3 regions of the Mesorhizobium sp. USDA 3734 genome follow, and region 2 is predicted to be linked to each of the others. Evidence: riboswitches for the same ligand, from Rfam matches in the RefSeq annotation. Region 2 holds a riboswitch; each other region holds the start of a gene.
The links. A riboswitch is a leader RNA that binds a small molecule or an ion and turns the genes downstream of it on or off. The one in region 2 is predicted to bind cobalamin.
Positions count from the first base shown of each region.

Region 1 (4,395 bases), 3.9 Mb from region 2:
GCGCGGTCGAACAGGGTTTCGACGCCGGGTTCGGCGCCGGACGCGAAGGCGGTCGCGGTGATGATGGCGGCGGGTTTCAGCGCGGCTAGCGCTGTTTGCACGAAGGCGAGCGACGCCGGGTCCTTCAGGCTGGAGACGAAGATGGGGACCGGGGTGATGCTGCGCTGGCGAAGCGCCTCAAACACGGCATCGATGGGCGCGACATCAGCGGCGAGCAGCATCGAGCGGTAGAACAGGATCGGCACGACCTTTCCCTCCCCCTCGAGGGGAGGGTGGCCCGCAGGGCCGGGTGGGGTCGGTACGACCGGACTCGACGTCTCTTCAAGCCGGCGCACTTCGGAGGGGACCCCACCCCCGGCCTGCGGCCGGACCCTCCCCTCGAGGGGGAGGGGGACGACGCCGCGGCCGGGGTCGTAGTAACCGGCTTTCGGCACAGCGACCGGCTCTTCGACGGCCGCATCCTGTCCCGTCAGCCGCGCCAACCTCCGCACCAGCGCATTCATATTCGCCGGGCCGCCCTCGCGGAAATAGTCGAGCAGGCCGTCCAACTCCTCGCGCGGCAATGTCGAGGCTTCGATCAGGCGCAGATCCTCGTCATGGCTCTCGCCGGGCAGCAGCGCCAGTTTTATGCCGCGCTCTCGGGCGGTCGAGGCGAGCTGGTCGCAGCCGTAGCGCCACCAGTCGTAGCCGCCGAGGATGCGCACGAGGATGATTTTGGCGTGGCGGGCGACACTGTCGATCCAGAGGTCGACGGACATGGGGTGGCGCAGGTCGCGCAGGGCGGCCAGCCGCATCGAGGGCAGGCGGGCGGCATCGGCCTTCCACGCCGCCGCCAGTCCGGCGAGGTCGCTGTCGGTGAAGGACAGGGCCACGATATCCGCCGGCGTCTGCCGCAGATCGACCGGCTCGGCGAGGTCGTCGAGCGAGGCGGATGTCGTGGTGAGGATGTGCATCGCGACCCGTGTCCGAAATCAGCCGGCGAGTATACGCTCGATCGCCGGGCGGTTCAGCCCCTTCAGGCCGATGACGACGAGGCGCGAGCGGCGGTCGTCCTGCGCCGTCCAGGCGCGGTCATAGTAATGGTTGACGCGCGGCCCGACCGCCTGCAGCAAGAGCCGCATCGGCTTGCCGCCGACCTCGACGAAGCCTTTCACGCGCAGCACATTTTCTTCTTCGGCGACGGTGGCGACGCGTTTTGCCAGATCATCGGGATTGGCGATCGAGGCAATGTCGACGATGAAGGTGTCGAAGTCGTCATGCTCATGGTCGAAGGCGCCGTCATGATGGGACTTGCGGTTCTCGATGTCGTCCTCGACGGCCAGACCGAGCCCGAGCAACACGGAGGGATCGACCTTGCCATGCGACGTCGGCACGATCTTAACCGCGCGGGCGGAGTGTTCGTTGATGATGGCGTTGGCGCGAGCGGTGCCAGCGGCGTCCATCAGGTCGCTCTTCGACAGGATGATCAGGTCAGCGCAGGCAATCTGGTCCTCGAACACTTCTTCCACCGGGTCGTCGTGATCAAGCGTCTCGTCCTCAGCGCGCTGCGCCTGCAAGGCGTCCATGTCGTTGGCGACGCGGCCCTCGGCCAATGCCGGGCCGTCGACCACAGCGATGACGCCGTCGACGGTCACCCGGCTTTTCACGCTCGGCCACTGGAAAGCCTGGACCAGCGGCTTGGGCAGAGCCAGGCCCGAGGTCTCGATCAGAATGTGGTCGACCCTCGGCGTCAGCGCGAGTATCTGGTCAAGCGCCGGGACGAAGTCGTCGGCGACGGTGCAGCAGATGCAGCCATTGGCCAGTTCGACGATGTTTTCCTCCGGGCAGGTGTCGATGCCGCAGCCCTTCAGGATCTCGCCATCGATGCCGATGTCGCCGAATTCGTTGACGATGATGGCAATACGCTTGCCACCGGCGTTTTCCAGCAGATGGCGGACCAGCGTCGTCTTGCCGGCGCCGAGGAAGCCGGTGACGACGGTGCAGGGAACACGGGATACGGAGGCGGTCATGGTCAGTCCTTCAGCATGTCGAGGGGAGGGATGCGGGCAACGAGGCCACGCTTCAGGCTATCGGGTCGGCCGCGCCACGGAATCAGGCCATCGGTCGAGGTGGCGAAGAGTTTGGCGCCGGTGACGAGGTCGGCGCCGCTGGTCGCGGTCAGGTCGCCGAAGACATAGCTCCAGCAACCGTCGCGCAGGATGGCGGCACTCAGGCGCCGCTTGCAATTGCCAAGGCATTCGACGCTGCGGATGCGGATGTCTTCGCCAGATGCAGCGCGGCGCGTGTCGTCCGCCAGCAATTCGCCGGCGCGGGGATGGGCGTCGGAGCCTGTCTCGTCGCGGCAGGAGGCGCAGACGATGACGGTGACGCCGGCCAAGGCATCATCATGGCCGGACGATATATCCGCTGTGCCAGCCGAAAAACTGCTGTCGTGGTCCAAAAATCGGGCTCCTTGCCCGGAAACCCGCCGGGCGATCGGATTCTACAGTCGCAGACGGCAGGTCTCCTGGCTCGCGGGTCATCGCCTTGGTAGCCGCCTTCCCGGGAACTCCCAGTGGCTTTCGGCCTTGGCTCTTCGCTTACAGTTGCGGGGACAGCCGCGGATTTGGGATTTTGTCCCGCACCGCATTCCCTCTTGGCTCCTCTCGTTGAAGAGAAGAGACCGTCTGGAACGGATTTAGGCTTTTGCGGGCAGCGGTGTCAACGCGAGCTTACGACACGGTCAGGTCGGCCAGCGCCGGACCCAAATCACCGGCGGGCGTCGCTTCGATGCGTTCGAGGCCGAGCCAGCCCTGCATCTGCTTCAATTCCTCGAACAGCTGAGCGGCGGTTTCAGGCGGCGCGCCAGACTCGGCATAGGCCGCATGGACCCGCAGCACGCTTGCCGGGCGGTCTGCCTTGAGGTCGACGCGCGCGACGATCCTGTCGCCGAGCAGGAAGGGCAGGACGTAGTAGCCATATTGCCGCTTGTCGGCAGGGGTATAGATCTCGATGCGGTAGTGGAAATCGAACAGGCGCTCGGTGCGCGAGCGTTCGAAGACGACCGGATCGAACGGCGCCAGCAGGGCGCGGGCCTCGACCTTGCGTGGCAGACGGGCGTCTTTATGAAGATAAGCCGGCTTGTCCCAGCCTTCGACGCGCACCGGCAGCAGTTCGCCTGTTTCGACCAGTTCCTCCAGTCGGCCTTTCATATCGGCCGGCGACAGGCGGAAATAGTCGCGCAAATCGCCTGATGTCGCCACGCCGTGGGCGCGGGCGGAAATGCGCAGCAATTCGCGGTGCGCGTCCTCGGCCGCAGGCACCGGCAGATCGAGGATCGCCTGCGGCAACACGCGTTCAGGCAGGTCATAGAAGCGTTCGAAGCCGCGCCGGTGCGCCGTGGTGATGCGCCCGGCCCAGAACAGCCATTCGAAGGCATGCTTGGCATGGCTCCAGCCCCACCAGCCGCCCGAACCTTTCTGGCCTTCCAGCGCGGAAGCGGCGATCGGGCCGCGCTCGGCGACCTGGCGGTAGATCTCTTCGATATAGGCGGCGTGTTCGCGGCCCCATTTGGCCAGCCCCAGATACATCTCGTCACCGCGCTCGGCGCGCTGCATGCGCCAGCGCATCAGCGGGTAGGTCTCGACCGGCAGGAAGGAGGCCTCGTGCGCCCAATATTCGAACACCGTGCGCTTGCGCGTCATGGCCGCGTTGTCGAGCAAGGCGAGCGGGTAGGGGCCTAGGCGTGAATAGAGCGGCATATAATGAGCGCGCACCACCGCACTGACGGAATCGATCTGCAACAGGCCGGTGCGGGAGAGCGTGCGGGCAAAATGCCGGCGGTCCGGCGTGCCGGTCGGGCGGGGATCGAGGAACCCCTGGGCGGCAAGCGCAATGCGCCGGGCCATGGGGAGCGAGATCTTTTCCTTCATGCAGGCATCACTTTGAAGTGTTTTGACCGAGGGTCGGATGGATGATTCCGGGCCATGCTAGCAGGGTTTTGGCGGCAACCATGTCAGGAGAGAAAAGTGGAGTAAAAAGCGAAGGAAATCAAACAAGAGCGGATCGGACCAGTTTCCCCGGATATGCCGTCCAGGTCAGTGTTTTGAACAAGGTTTGACTTGCTTCGCTGGAAGTGCTGCGCTAACCCTCGCCGCGTTGCAGCATAGGCCCTTAAAACGGTTCAGCGGTTAAACTGTCACGCTTCCGCATTAGGGTCCGGTGCTGTAATCAAAGTGGATTGGCGCCAACGGAAAGCCGAGCATGAACGCACTCTTGAGCTCATACCTGCCCATCGTCCTGTTCATAGGCGTGGCGCTGGTTGTCGGCCTGGCGCTGCTGGCCGCACCCTTCCTGGTGGCCTACCGCAATCCCGATCCCGAAAAGCTTTCCGCCTACGAGTGCGGTTTCAACTCG
Region 1 covers NZ_JBWCCW010000001.1:2,341,800-2,346,194, forward strand. Annotated here, with positions in the region: gene ACZ89F_RS11165 (cobaltochelatase subunit CobN) at 1-953, opposite strand, end outside; gene cobW (cobalamin biosynthesis protein CobW) at 972-2,009, opposite strand; gene ACZ89F_RS11175 (DUF1636 family protein) at 2,012-2,440, opposite strand; cobalamin riboswitch at 2,480-2,682, opposite strand; gene ACZ89F_RS11180 (winged helix-turn-helix domain-containing protein) at 2,712-3,911, opposite strand; gene ACZ89F_RS11185 (NADH-quinone oxidoreductase subunit A) at 4,243-4,395, shown strand, end outside.
Region 1: another riboswitch for cobalamin. It lies ahead of ACZ89F_RS11175 (DUF1636 family protein); the one in region 2 lies ahead of ACZ89F_RS30000 (aromatic ring-hydroxylating oxygenase subunit alpha).

Region 2 (4,395 bases):
GCAAAGGCGGCCTGAGGCAGGACCACGTCTTGGACGTAAAAAAGAGCGGCGGGCTTGGCCCGCCGCTCTTTTTCTGAAGATCGGCTTCGGGTGTTAGTGGCCGAAGAGATTCCGGTCACTGCCCTGAGGGGCGGACTTCTGTACGTCACCCGACGAATTGAGCAGCTTCTCGACGAGGCCACCGCTGTTGCGGATCGAGCTCGTGTGCGCGGTGTCAACCGAAGTGACGGCAGGCTGGTTGGCGTTGTTGGAGCCAAAGTTGTCGCTGCCGGCGAAGGCACTGCCGGTGATGGCCAGAACGGTGGCGGCAGCAATGAGGATCTTGTTCATTTTAGTCTCCTGAATTTTTCAAGCCTCTCCAGGGCGGCGGGACAGACCCGCCGTCCGCGTGGAGTTGGCTGTTAGTGGCCGAAGAGGTTGCGGTCGCTGCCCTGAGCGGGCGTCTGGGCAACCGGTTCCGACGTCTTGGTGGAGGCCGTGTACGACTGGTCCACCGCGGCTGCGGGCTGGTTGGCGCCATTGGAGCCAAAGTTGTCACTGCCGGCGAAAGCGCTGCCCGAGATGGCCAGAACGGCGGCGGCAGCAATAAGGATCTTGTTCATTTTAGTCTCCTGAATTTTCTGGATTTCGCCAGGACGGCGGGCAGACCCACCGTCAACTGCGAATCCGCTGTTAGTTGTTGCCGAAGAGGTTGCGGTCGCTGCCCTGAACGACGGGCTGCTTCTCAGCCGGAGCCGACTTCTGCTGGACCGAAGCCGTATACGAGCTGTCAACCGAGGTGACGGCAGGCTGGTTGGCGCCATTGGAACCAAAGTTGTCGCTGCCGGCGAAAGCGCTACCCGAGATGGCCAGAACGGCGGCGGTAGCAAGAATAATCTTCTTCATCTTAAGTCTCCTGAATTTTTGGATTTCGCCAGGGCGGCGGGCGAACCCGCCGTCAACTGGTGATTCGGCTGTTAGTGGTTGCCGAAGAGGTTACGGTCGCTACCCTGAGCAGGCGTCTGAGCAGCCGGTTCCGACTTCTTGATCGAAGCGGTGTACGAGCTGTCGACAGCAGTGGCTGCCGGGGCGTTCGAACCATAGTGGTCGCTACCATTAGCGAAGGCGCTGCCGGAAATGGCCAGAAGGGCGGCGGCAGTGAGAATGATCTTTTTCATTTTATGTACTCCAGTATTTTTCCCGTCCGTCTAGCGGCGTGTCTTGGGAGGAAATCGCGTCGTTCGGACAGCCCCGATGTGGTAGGGCCGGTCTGCCTTTTCCAATCACGAAGTTGTTCCATGTGGACCATGAATCCGGCGCTTGAAATTGCGCCCCAGGCTCCCCACGGGATAATTTTTTCTTTATTTATCAGACAGTTATTACATCACGAATATTCACCGCTTAGGCGGTTTTCGAGCCGGCGTTCACACCGTCCTGCACGCACTGTCAACAGAAACGAACCGTTCGGTTCGATTTTAGAGCGAGCTAATAGTCACTTTTCGAAACTGTTAACCTTTTCTGACCCCGATCAGGGGGCGGCTTCGGGGAAGTTGCAGAAGGGAATGACTGCCGCGGAGATAGGGTTTCAGCTTCGCAATCGCCAACCGGAACGTTTCGCATGCGTGTCGCGCCGCATGGATACGATGTCGTTTTCATGCCGATGACGCGCCCGCGATCGTGGTTAGATCATGCCATCTCAGGTGCCGCTTCGTGACGACGAGGCGGAGAATTGGGAAGCCGGTCAGAATCCGGCGCTGCCCCCGCAACGGTGGTGGAGTTCAAGTCGCAACGGGAGACCACTGGGCAACTGCCTGGGAAGGTGTCGCGATGGTCCGCAAGGACAACTCCAGAGCCCGGAAACCAGCCCGAGATTTCTAGACTCGACTGATCGCGGTGGGCGGTCAAGAGGTGGATCGCGCGTGTCCGGCCCATTGCCGACCTGCGTCCAATCCTTCCTCCGTCACCACCAGTTCAGTCCTTAAAGCGAGGACAGGACATGGATATTCGCAACGACATGCTGAGGCTCTTGAACGGCCGCCGGCAAGGCTTTTCGCTAGAGCAGCCCTTCTACACCGATCCGGACTATTTCAAGCTCGACATGGAGCTGATCTGGTATCGCGACTGGCTGTTCATCGGCCATGATTGCGAACTGCCGAAGCCGGGCAGCTACATCACCGTGCAGATCGGCGACTATCCGGTCGTTCTTGTCCGTGACCAGCAAGGCAAGATCAACGCCTTCCACAATTCCTGCCGACATCGCGGCAGCCGCGTCTGCAACACGGAGAAGGGTACGGCGGCAAAGCTCGTCTGTCCCTATCATCAGTGGACCTATGAACTCGACGGCCGCCTGCTGTTTGCCCGTCAGATGGCCGACGGTTTCGACAAAAGCCAGTTCAGCCTGAAGCCGGTCGCCTGCGAGAGCGTCGGCGGCTACATCTTCATCTGCCTGGCCAAGGAGCCGGCTGACTTCGCGCCGATGCGGGCGATGATCGAACCCTATCTTTTGCCGCACCGTTTGCGCGAGGCAAAGATCGCCTTCGAGAGCACGATTATCGAGAAAGGCAATTGGAAGCTGGTCTGGGAGAACAACCGCGAGTGCTACCACTGCGTCGCCAACCACCCTGAGCTGTGCAAGACCTTCCCCGAGGCGCCGACGGTGACCGGCGTCAACGGCGCCGACAGCGACCCCGAGATGGTCGCGCACTGGGCCAAATGCGAGGCATCAGGCCTGCCGAGCAAATTCCGCATCGATCCGGCCGGACAGTATCGCGCCACCCGCGCGCCGCTGCTGCGCGACGCCGTCAGCTACACCATGACCGGCAAGCTGGCGGTGAAGAAGAACCTCTCCGACACTGTCTCCACCGAAGGGATCGGCACCTTGATGCACTATCATTATCCGACGACATGGAACCACATCCTCATCGATCACGCGGTGACGTTCAGGGTGCTGCCGATCAGCGCCACGGAAACGGCGGTGACGACCAAGTGGCTGGTGCACAAGGATGCGGTCGAGGGTGTCGATTACACCATCGAAGACCTCACCCATGTCTGGACCGAGACCAACGACCAGGACCGCCGCATCGTCGAGGAAAACGCCTTCGGCATCCTGTCGCCCGCTTATGAGCCCGGCCCCTATTCGGAGCTGCATGAGGGTGGCGTGATCCAGTTCGTCGAATGGTACGCGTCGTTCATCGGGCCGCGCCTTGCCGAGGGCGGCCGGCCGACGTTGCGCAGCGTCGCCTAGCATAAAACAAAGGGACAAGAGGATGAATGCGATGACGGATCTTGGCCTCTATCGCCATCTCGACCAGATGACGCCGTGGAACGACAGGCTGCAGGTGCTGGAAGTGATCGGCGTCAGCGACGAAGCGCCTGACGTCAAGACCTTCACCTTCCGCTCCGACAACCAGACCTGGTTTCGCTACAAGCCGGGCCAGTTCGTGACGCTTGAACTGCCGACATCAGACGGGCCGCTGATGCGCACCTATACGCTGTCGTCCTCGCCGTCGCGGCCGTTCTCGATCGCGGTGACGGTGAAGGCGCAAGCGGGCAGTGCAGGCACGCGCTGGATGTTCGACCATCTCACGCCGGGCTCGCACGTCAAGGCCTACGGGCCGACCGGCGATTTTTCGCTGCACAGCCACCCGGCGGCCAAGTATCTGTTCATTTCGGCAGGCTCCGGCGTGACGCCGATGATGTCGATGCTGCGCTGGCTGAATGACTGTGCGCCATGGACCGATGTCGGTTTCGTCAACTGCGCGCGCCGCCCGGAGGAGATCATTTTCCGCAAGGAACTCGAACTGCTCGGCAGCCGCATGCCCGGCCTGTCGCTCGGCTTCATGATCGAGGAACGGTCGAGCCGCGAGGGCTGGTTCGGCCATATGGGTCGCATCGATGCGATCCGGCTGCCGCTGCTGGCGCCCGATTTCCGTGAGCGCGAAATCTTCTGCTGCGGCCCCGATCCCTTCATGCGCGCCGTGCGCGGCATGCTGGACTCCGCCGGCTTCGACATGACGAAATACCATCAGGAGAGCTTTGCGGCGCCTGTCGTGGAAGAAATCCCGGCGCCGTTCACCGCGCCGACTGAAAACGGTGCCGCCATTGTCGTCGAAGCCGCGACGCCGATCCGTTTCGCGCTTTCGGATGTCGACGCCGAATGCGTCGCCGGCCAGACCGTGCTGCAGACGGCACGGGCCTCGGGCGTGCGGATTCCCGCCGCATGCGAGTTCGGCCTGTGCGGCACCTGCAAGGTTAGGAAGGTCGCGGGCGACGTCGAGATGAGCCACAATGGCGGCATCCTCGATCACGAAATCGACGACGGTTTTATCCTCGCCTGTTGCTCAAAACCGCTTTCGGCCCTCGAAATCGAGGCGTGATCCGCTTGGAGCCGCCGGTGCACGCTGGCTTGCCAAGAAA
Region 2 covers NZ_JBWCCW010000001.1:6,288,243-6,292,637, forward strand. Annotated here, with positions in the region: gene ACZ89F_RS29975 (ABC transporter ATP-binding protein) at 1-15, shown strand, start outside; gene ACZ89F_RS29980 (DUF680 domain-containing protein) at 94-330, opposite strand; gene ACZ89F_RS29985 (DUF680 domain-containing protein) at 402-602, opposite strand; gene ACZ89F_RS29990 (DUF680 domain-containing protein) at 673-885, opposite strand; gene ACZ89F_RS29995 (DUF680 domain-containing protein) at 957-1,157, opposite strand; cobalamin riboswitch at 1,661-1,862, shown strand; gene ACZ89F_RS30000 (aromatic ring-hydroxylating oxygenase subunit alpha) at 1,976-3,223, shown strand; gene ACZ89F_RS30005 (FAD-binding oxidoreductase) at 3,255-4,355, shown strand.

Region 3 (4,395 bases), 3.9 Mb from region 2:
CATGCAGGCCGAATCGCTGCGCATGGCGTGGTCGATGCTGGCCTGGACCGGTGGGCCGACGCTCGGCATCTTCCTCTACACGCGCTTCGGCATCTATGCCGCGCATGGCGCGGTGGCGGTGTTCGCGTTTGCCCTGCTGGCGCTGTTCTGGACCTATCGGCTCGGCGACAACCCGTCGATCCGTCCGGGCAAGACGCGACCGGCCAACCCGCTCGCCAATATAGGCCGCTTCATCGCCCAGCCCAGGCTGCGGCTGGCCTGGCTGATCGCCTTCGGCCGCTCTTGTTTCTGGACGACGTTCTTCGTCTATGGGCCGCTGTTCATGGTGATCACCGGCGAGGGCAAGCTGGCCGGTGGCCTGCTGGTTTCGGCCGGCAACGCGCTTTTGTTCATGGCCATTTTCTGGGGCAAGGCAGGAAAGCGCTTTGGCGGCCGCAGGACCATGACATTCGCCTATTTCGCCATATCGGCCATGCTGCTGGCGGCGGGCCTCGTCGGCGAAACCGTGCCGCTGCTCACCGGCGCCTTCCTGCTTGGCGGCGCCTTCTTCACCATTGCACTCGACGCACTCGGCTCGACCGCCTTCATGCGCTCGGTGCGCTCCTATGAAAGATCGCAGATGGCGGCGGTCTATCGCACCTATCTCGATTTTTCCGAACTGACGCCGCCGCTGGTCTATTCCGTGGTGCTGGCCTTCTTCGGGCTCGGCTCGGTGTTCGTCACGCTCGGCCTGCTGGCGGCAGTCTGTGGCTTTGTGACCTGGCGTTATCTGCCGAAATCGCTTTAGTCGACCTTGATAATTCTACTCCGGCGGACATCTGTCGCGATTTTCTCCGCTTCCGGTGCTCACGGACCCAAAAGTCCGCTGCGCTCCGGTTCTCGAAAACCACTCCATATGCCTCGTCGGAGCGAATTCTGAAGGCCGACTAGGTGGTTGCCTTGCGTACTGCGTGGCGCTCGCACACCCAGTTGTGGAAGCGGTGCAGGTCGTATTCCTCGGGCATCAGCACGCCGGCTTGGTGGCGCATCGAGCGCAGGCCTCTCTGATTGACCTCGCAGATATCAGCGTCCTCCTCCAGCACCTGCGTGCCGAAGGCGACGATGTTGTCGATGTCGGTCGTGGCGAGCGCTTCGGGCGCGAACAGCCACTCCGCGACAAGCTCGGTCTGCTCGGGGCCGAGCGGCACCAGCCGCACCGTCCTGACATAGTCGACATGGCCGACGACGAACATCGACGGCAGGCTGGTGGCGTATGTCTGGCCCGCAGTGCGCTCGGCCGGTGTCAAGCTCGAGAAGACCGGCCCATGCGCCTGGCCGTCGCGCGACCAGGTTTCGGCGCCGGCGCGCAGGCCGCCGGAAAACTCCGGCGCGTCATTGTCGGCATGGCGAACCCATTCGGGATCGTCGTGACGGCCCATCAGGCCGCGGCCATAGATCGGCACCAGCCGCGACAGGTCCTTGTGGACGCCTGGGCAATGCAGGCACTCGTTGAAGTTTTCCCAAAAAATCTTCCAGTTGCAGTTCATCACCTTGCGCAGCACGTGGCCGCTCACCAGCGTCTCCAGCGGCCAATTGCCGAGATCGCCGGAGGCGGGATCGAAGGATGTTTGCGCCGAGCCGGCGGCGTCCTCCTGCAGGTTGACGAAAACGAAGCCGCGCCACACCGAGAGTGCTACCCGATAAAGCGGATGGTCGGCCTTGTCGAAGCCTTCAGGCAGCGATTTCGACGGCACACGCACGAGGTCGCCACGCAACGAGTAGGACCAGGCGTGGTAGGGACAGGTGATCAGCCGCGCCTTCAGCCGACCTTCGCTTTCCTGGCAGAGCTGCGAGCCGCGATGGCGGCAGGTGTTGTGAAAGGCGCGCAGTTCGCCGGTCTCGTCACGCAGCACGAGGATGTCTTGCGTGCCGATGCGGAATCTGCGGAAAGCCAGTGGTTGCGCAAGGTCGGCCTCGCGGCAGACGAGCAGCCAGCTTCGATACCAGATGGCGTCGAGATCTTCTTGATAGCTGCCTGCATCCCAATAGGCCGAAGACGGCAGCGTCGGTTCGGCCCGGGTCAGGCCATTGTAGGGATCGCGCTCGCTGGCAGTGGGCTGCATGGCTGGCTTCCTCCAAGGATGCCAGCCGACACCCGGCCAGGAAAATTGTCAATTGCGGCACCGGCGGGCCTCGGCTGGTACGACGCATTCGCAATGGTTGTCGGCGGAATTTGGTTTGCCGGAGGCGAGGATTCTGCCTATAGTCGCTGATGTCGTCGGTTCCATTTTGGAGCCAAGAGGGAATGCGGTGCGGGCGAGTTTCGCCCAATGCCGTGGCTGCCCCCGCAACTGTGTGCGGTAGTCCTCTCCATATGCCACTGAAGATTTTTTCTTCGGGAAGGTGGGGAAGGGCGCTGATCCGCGAGCCAGGAGACCTGCCGGCGACAGGAAACTGACTTCGATGCCCTCGGGTGGAGGGCGAAAGGACAAGACATGACTACCGCTTCCGTCTCCCTCGGCGCCGCCGTCTCCTCGCAGTCGCGCTTCATGCAGCTCGCGCTCGCGGCGCTGCTCGGCATCTTCGTCATCGGCTTTGTCGGCTTCTCGCATATCGATGCGGTCCACAATGCAGGCCATGACAATCGCCATTCGATGGCGTTTCCCTGCCACTGACGAGGATCTGACATCATGAATCTGTTTCGCAACGTCGTGTTCATCGCGGCGATCGCCGGGCTCGTGGCTGGCGTCGTTCTCGCCTGCATGCAGGCCTATGCCACCGTGCCGCTCATTCTCAAGGCGGAAGTCTACGAACAGGCCGAAGGCGGCCACAGCCATGACCATGCCGCGGCGCCTGCCGACGCCACCAGCGGCAACGCGATGAGCTCGGCCGCACCGGCGACAAACACCATGAGCGCCGCCACGCCGGCACCGGCGGAAGCGGCGGCTCCCGCTGAGGACGAGGGCTGGGCGCCGGCCGACGGCTTCGAGCGTTTTGCCTTCAACGTCGTTTCCAATGTCGTCACCGGCATCGGTTTCGCGCTGATCCTGGTCGCGGTTTCCGAATTCGCCGGTGGCATCGGTGGTTGGCGTCAGGGCGTGTTCTGGGGCTTGGCCGGCTTTGCCGTGTTCACGCTGGCGCCGGGCCTCGGCCTGCCGCCGGAACTGCCGGCCATGCCGGCGGCCGACCTGACCCAGCGCCAGATCTGGTGGACGGCAACCGTGGTGGCGACCGCCATCGGCCTTGGCCTGATCGCGTTCCGCAAGTCGCTGCCGCTGGCGATCCTGGCCGTGGCGTTGATCGTCGCGCCGCATATTGTCGGCGCGCCGCAGCCCGACAGTTTCGAGACGCCGATCCCTGAAGGCCTGCATCACCAGTTCGTGGTGGCGGTGACGCTGACCAATCTGGTGTTCTGGCTGGTGCTCGGCGCGGTCGTCGGCATGGTGCGTGGCCGCTTCACCGGCACGGCGACCAGCCTGCGCGACAGCTTTGCCTGAAGGCAGGGCCCTGACCTTCCTCATCGGTGGTGCGCGCTCCGGCAAGAGCGCGCACGCCGAAACCCTGGCGACGGGTTTGCCGCCGCCATGGACTTATGTCGCCACGGCGCAAGCCTATGATGACGAGATGCGCGAACGCATTTCGCTGCACCGGTCGCGGCGCGGCGAAGGCTGGACGACCATCGACGCACCGCTCGATCTCGCCGGCGCGCTCGCGGCCTTGCCGGACGACCAGCCGGTGCTTGTCGACTGCCTGACGCTGTGGCTGACCAATCATATGCTGGCCGAACATGATCTCGACCTGGAATGCCGGCGATTGGCGGACGTGCTGTCGCGACCACGCGGACCGTGGTTCGTGGTGTCCAATGAAGTCGGCCAGGGTATCGTACCGGACAATGCACTGGCGCGCCGTTTCCGCGATGCCGCCGGCCGGCTCAACCAGCAGGTCGCTGCCATCGCCGACACGGTGCTGCTGATGGTGGCGGGATTGCCGCTCAAGGTGAAATGACATGACCGACATCGAAGACCGGGACGAAGAACGCCATCGCGCCAAGATGGCCAAGCGCAAGGCCGTGCAGGATGCCGAGGTGGCGAGCAAGACGGTCGAGAAGGGGCTGCTGATCGTCAACACCGGCCCGGGCAAAGGCAAGACGACAGCCGCCTTCGGCCTGGCGCTGCGGATGCTCGGCTACGGCAAGCGCGTCGGCGTCGTCCAGTTCATCAAGGGTAAATGGCACACAGGCGAGAAAGACGCCTTCGCCGCCTTCGGCGACCGCGTCGTCTGGCACGCGATGGGCGAGGGCTTCACCTGGGAAACGCAGGATCTTAAGCGCGACATCGCAGCCGCCGAAGCGGCGTGGGCCAAGGTGCTGGAGCTGATGGCCGATCCGTCGATCAGCCTACTGGTGCTCGACGAACT
Region 3 covers NZ_JBWCCW010000001.1:2,379,221-2,383,615, forward strand. Annotated here, with positions in the region: gene ACZ89F_RS11335 (MFS transporter) at 1-787, shown strand, start outside; gene ACZ89F_RS11340 (aromatic ring-hydroxylating oxygenase subunit alpha) at 927-2,102, opposite strand; cobalamin riboswitch at 2,242-2,438, shown strand; gene ACZ89F_RS11345 (CbtB domain-containing protein) at 2,475-2,654, shown strand; gene ACZ89F_RS11350 (CbtA family protein) at 2,670-3,476, shown strand; gene cobU (bifunctional adenosylcobinamide kinase/adenosylcobinamide-phosphate guanylyltransferase) at 3,469-3,984, shown strand; gene cobO (cob(I)yrinic acid a,c-diamide adenosyltransferase) at 3,986-4,395, shown strand, end outside.
Region 3: another riboswitch for cobalamin. It lies ahead of ACZ89F_RS11345 (CbtB domain-containing protein); the one in region 2 lies ahead of ACZ89F_RS30000 (aromatic ring-hydroxylating oxygenase subunit alpha).